DNA from 2 places in the Aeromonas dhakensis genome. Region 1 is predicted to be linked to the other one. Evidence: riboswitches for the same ligand, from Rfam matches in the RefSeq annotation. Region 1 holds a riboswitch; the other holds the start of a gene.

Region 1 (2,199 bases):
CCTCGGCACCCAGATCGTGCGGGAAAGTGCCGAGCAGGCGCGCGCCGCCACTATTGAAGACATTGGTGGCATCCTGGATCTCATCCGCCCGCTGGAGGAGGAAGGTATTCTGGTGCGCCGCTCCCGCGAGCAGCTGGAGATGGAAATAGACAAGTTCACCATCATAGAGCGCGACGGCCTCATCATCGGCTGCGCGGCGCTCTACTGCTTCATGGAAGAGGCGATGGCGGAGATGGCCTGCGTCGCCATCCACCCCGACTACCGCAACTCCAACCGGGGGGATCAGCTGGTGGCCAAGGTGGCCGAGCGGGCCAAACGGCTCGGCATCCGTCGCCTGTTCGTGCTCACCACCCGCTCCATTCACTGGTTCCGGGAACGGGGCTTCGATCCGCTGGAGGTGGAAGATCTGCCGGTGGCGCGCCAACGCCTCTACAACTGGCAGCGCCGCTCCAAGGTTTTGTCCAAGACCATTGTGTAACTCATTGATTCTGTGTTGAGTTGGCTGACTTTTTGAACTTTTTCACAAACTCGATTGACAGTGCAATCCAACGCAAGGTATTTCTAAATGCACTCCACCGCCATGGTGGAGCCAGAAGAGGAGCGCTGCCCAGGCAGCCCGAGGGAGGACACCAGTGTCCGGTGAACTTGGGTCAGGGGGAGCAGCGCCGAGACATCTGAGGCAACTGGATACCTCAGTGTCGGCTGCGGGGGCTGAATCCCCCGGGTTGTCATCGGTAGTGGTCATCCCCCACCGCGCCCCGTCAGGGGCGGGTACGGGATGGGCTCTGCGGGTGGAGTGCTTCTGGCCGGGATAGCTTCGATCATTCCTGCCATTTTCAGCCTCCTCCTCTCTTTTTGCCCGATGGAACCGGATTTTCATATTAAGACAGGAGTAAGCAATGAGCCCGATCAATGTCGCCAAGTTTGGCGGAACCAGCGTCGCCAACGCGGCAGCCATGAACAACTGCGCCGACGTGGTGCTGGCCAACCCGGCCACCCGGGTGGTGGTGCTGAGCGCCAGCGCCGGCGTCACCAACCTGCTGGTGGCAATGGCCCAGGGCGATCTGGACGAGGCGGGCCAGGAGGCGCAGCTGACCAGACTGGCCGAGATCCAGCAGGCCATTCTGGCCGACCTTGGTCACCCGGGCGAGGTGAGTGCCCAGATCCACGACCAGCTCGACGAGATCCGCACCATGGCGCGCCAGGCCCATCTGCGTACCGATGCCGAGCTGGCTGACAGGCTCATCGCCTGCGGCGAGCTGATGTCTACCCGCCTCTTTACCGAGCTGCTGCGCCAGCGCGGCGTCAAGGCCCGCTGGCAGGATGTGCGCCAGCTGCTGCGCACCGACAGCCGTTTTGGCAAGGCCAGCGTGGATCTGGCCGCCACCCGTGACCTCTGCCAGCAGACGCTGGGCCCCCTGCTTGGCGACAGCCTCATCATCACCCAGGGCTTCATCGGTGCCGACGGCGATGGCCGCACCACCACCCTGGGCCGCGGCGGCTCCGACTACAGCGCGGCCCTCCTGGCCGAGGCGCTCGATGCCGGCTCCATCGAGATCTGGACTGACGTGCCCGGCATCTACACCACGGATCCGCGCCTGGTTACCCGCGCCCGCCCCATCCCCGAAATCAGCTTCGTGGAGGCGGCCGAGATGGCCACCTTCGGCGCCAAGGTGCTGCACCCGGCCACCTTGCAGCCGGCGGTGCGCCGCGACATTCCGGTGTTTGTCGGCTCTGCCAAGGATCCGGCCGCCGGCGGCACCTGGATCCGCGCCAGCACCCGCACCAATCCGCTGTTTCGCGCCGTGGCCCTGCGCCGCAACCAGGTGCTGGTGACCCTGCACAGCCTCAACATGTTCCACGCCTACGGTTTCCTGGCCGAGGTGTTCGGCATCCTGGCCCGCCACCGCATCTCGGTGGATCTCATCACCACCTCCGAGGTGAGCGTGTCGCTGACCCTGGATCACACCGGCAGCCAGAGCAACGGCGAACCCATCCTCAATGACAAGGTGCTGGCGGAGCTCGGCCAGCTGTGCAAGGTGCAGGTGGAGACAGGGCTGGCGCTGGTGGCGCTCATCGGCAACCGGATGAGCGAGGCGGTCGGGGTGGGCAGTCAGGTCTTTGACGCCATTCGCGAACACAACATCCGCATGATCTGTTACGGCGCCAGCGCCCACAACCTCTGCTTTTTGGTCAAGG
Region 2 (2,199 bases), 860 kb from region 1:
CGGCGGCGCAAGCCCATGTGGTGCGCACCCTGACCCGGCGCTGCGAGCGTCTGCTGCTGACTTTGGGCCGCAGCGAGCAGCTCAACCCGGCCATTCTGCCCTACATGAACAGGCTGAGTGACTGGTTCTTCACCATTGCCCGCTACCTGCTGGCCTGTACCGCGACGCCCGAAGTGCTCTGGGTCAAGGCGGCAGAGCGGGGCTGACGGCAGGCCGCAGGCAATAAAAAACCTCGCAAGGCGAGGTTTTTTTATTGAGCCTATTCTGCTTTATCAGATGGCAAAGTCTTCGACGGATTTACCTTCGGCGACCGCCTTGGCAATCACGGACGGCATGCGACCCTGACCGGTCCAGGTTTTTTCCACGCCGTTGTCCATATAGCGATATTTGGCCGGACGAGGGGCACGTTTGCTCTTGGTCGCCTTGGCCGGTTCGGCTGCGACTGTGCCAACCAGTTCTGCCGGATCAATACCGGCGGCTTTCAGCATTTCGGCATATTCATTAATTTTGCGCTGATGTTCTTCACGAGCCTGACGCTCGGCGGCTTCATCCTGCTGGCGTTCGCCGACGATCGCGGAGAGCTTTTCCAGGCCTTCTTCCAATTGTTCCAGCGTCAGCTCACGGCAAGCGGCGCGCAGGCTACGGATATTCAGCAGTACTTTCAAAAATTCGTTCATAGTGTTCACCACGCGAGCAAAAGAGTGAATTAAATAAAAATAGTTATTTTGGCTAATTTATACGGCCGTTCGGGATTAAGTCAAGCGAGTCGAATTAATAAATTCATGCCTGGAATTAAGTAATGCAATTGAATTCAGGCCCGATTCAGCAATATTGGCCAGTGGCATACTCGACTGAGTTCCAAGTAGATGAAAATAGCGACAAAATCATAATGTTTGCACCATTTGACTACCTCTTTGCCCTTTTGATCTGGCTTGTTTGGGGATTTAATCAAAAAACTTGCTATAACGTGTCGGCACGATAAAATGTGCCTCGAATACCTTTAAGTAGAGGCGCGCTGCCTATGACTACTTGTGCGGAGGGTGATGCCGATGATGCACAAGGAAAGGAGTCAGCGCCGAAGTGGCCAGGCCATCATACCGGGCTGCTGGTTCTGCATCTAATAGGTGCAGGACTGCCATAGTCATCCACTATGGAGCGCTACCTGAAGGGGCTGAGGAGTATTACCTCCCCATGGGTTTTGTTTCTTTATCCTCTCGGTAGATCTCCACCTGCTGTCTTTAGGTGCAAAGAGATCATGGACATCGTTCACTACGCCGACTCCGGTTGGTCAATCATTCCCCCTCTGCTGGCCGTCGCACTGGCGATCCTCACCCGCCGTGTGCTGCTGTCGCTGGGCGTCGGTATCGTTACCGGCAGCCTGCTGCTGAACCAGTTTTCTCCCCTCGACTCCCTGCATTACATGCTGAACACAGTGCTCAAGATCTTCTGGGTCGACGGGGCGCTCAACCGTGACAACATCAATATGCTGCTGTTCATGCTGCTGCTGGGCGGCCTCATCAGCCTGATGAGCGTCTCCGGCGCGACCCGGGCGTTTGCCGAGTGGGCCGCCAAGCGTGCCAGGACCCGCAAGGGGGCCAAGGCGCTTACCGGCATGATGGTGTTTGCTTTCTTCATCGACGACTTCTTCCACAGCCTGTCGGTGGGGGCCATCTGCCGTCCGGTCACCGACCGCTTCCAGATCTCCCGCGCCAAGCTGGCCTACTTGCTGGACTCCACCGCGGCGCCGGTCTGCGTGCTGATGCCCATCTCCTCCTGGGGGGCCTACATCATCGCCCTGGTGGGCGGCATCATGACGGCTCACGGCATCACCGGGCAGAGCCCCATCTCAGCCTTCGTCGAGATGATCCCGATGAACCTCTATGCGGTGTTTACCCTCATCATGGTGCTGGTGGTGATCGCGTTTCAGCTGGATATCGGTCCGATGCGCCAGCACGAGCAGTGGGCGCTGGAAGGCAAGCTGTGGGATGAGTCCAAAGGCCGCCCCATCGGTCTGGACATGGAGAGCCCGGAGGAGAGCAACGGCGGCATGATCGACATGGTGCTGCCGATCCTGACCCTGACCGCGGCCACCGTCTACTTCATGATCGACTCCGGCGCTGCCGTGCTGGCCGCCAATGGCGAGCCGTTCAGCGTGCTCGGTTCGTTCGAAAATACCAACGTGGGTTCCTCCCTGGTCTA

The links. Region 1 has a riboswitch for lysine ahead of lysC (lysine-sensitive aspartokinase 3). Riboswitches for the same ligand answer to the same signal wherever they lie in the genome.
Region 2: another riboswitch for lysine. It lies ahead of CK627_RS16905 (Na+/H+ antiporter NhaC family protein); the one in region 1 lies ahead of lysC (lysine-sensitive aspartokinase 3).

The regions. Positions count from the first base shown of each region.
Region 1 is NZ_CP023141.1:2,784,946-2,787,144, reverse strand. Features, by position in the region: gene argA (amino-acid N-acetyltransferase) at 1-478, shown strand, start outside; lysine riboswitch at 586-810, shown strand; gene lysC (lysine-sensitive aspartokinase 3) at 900-2,199, shown strand, end outside.
Region 2 is NZ_CP023141.1:3,646,618-3,648,816, reverse strand. Features, by position in the region: gene CK627_RS16915 (cob(I)yrinic acid a,c-diamide adenosyltransferase) at 1-206, shown strand, start outside; gene CK627_RS16910 (H-NS family histone-like protein) at 273-677, opposite strand; lysine riboswitch at 998-1,169, shown strand; gene CK627_RS16905 (Na+/H+ antiporter NhaC family protein) at 1,256-2,199, shown strand, end outside.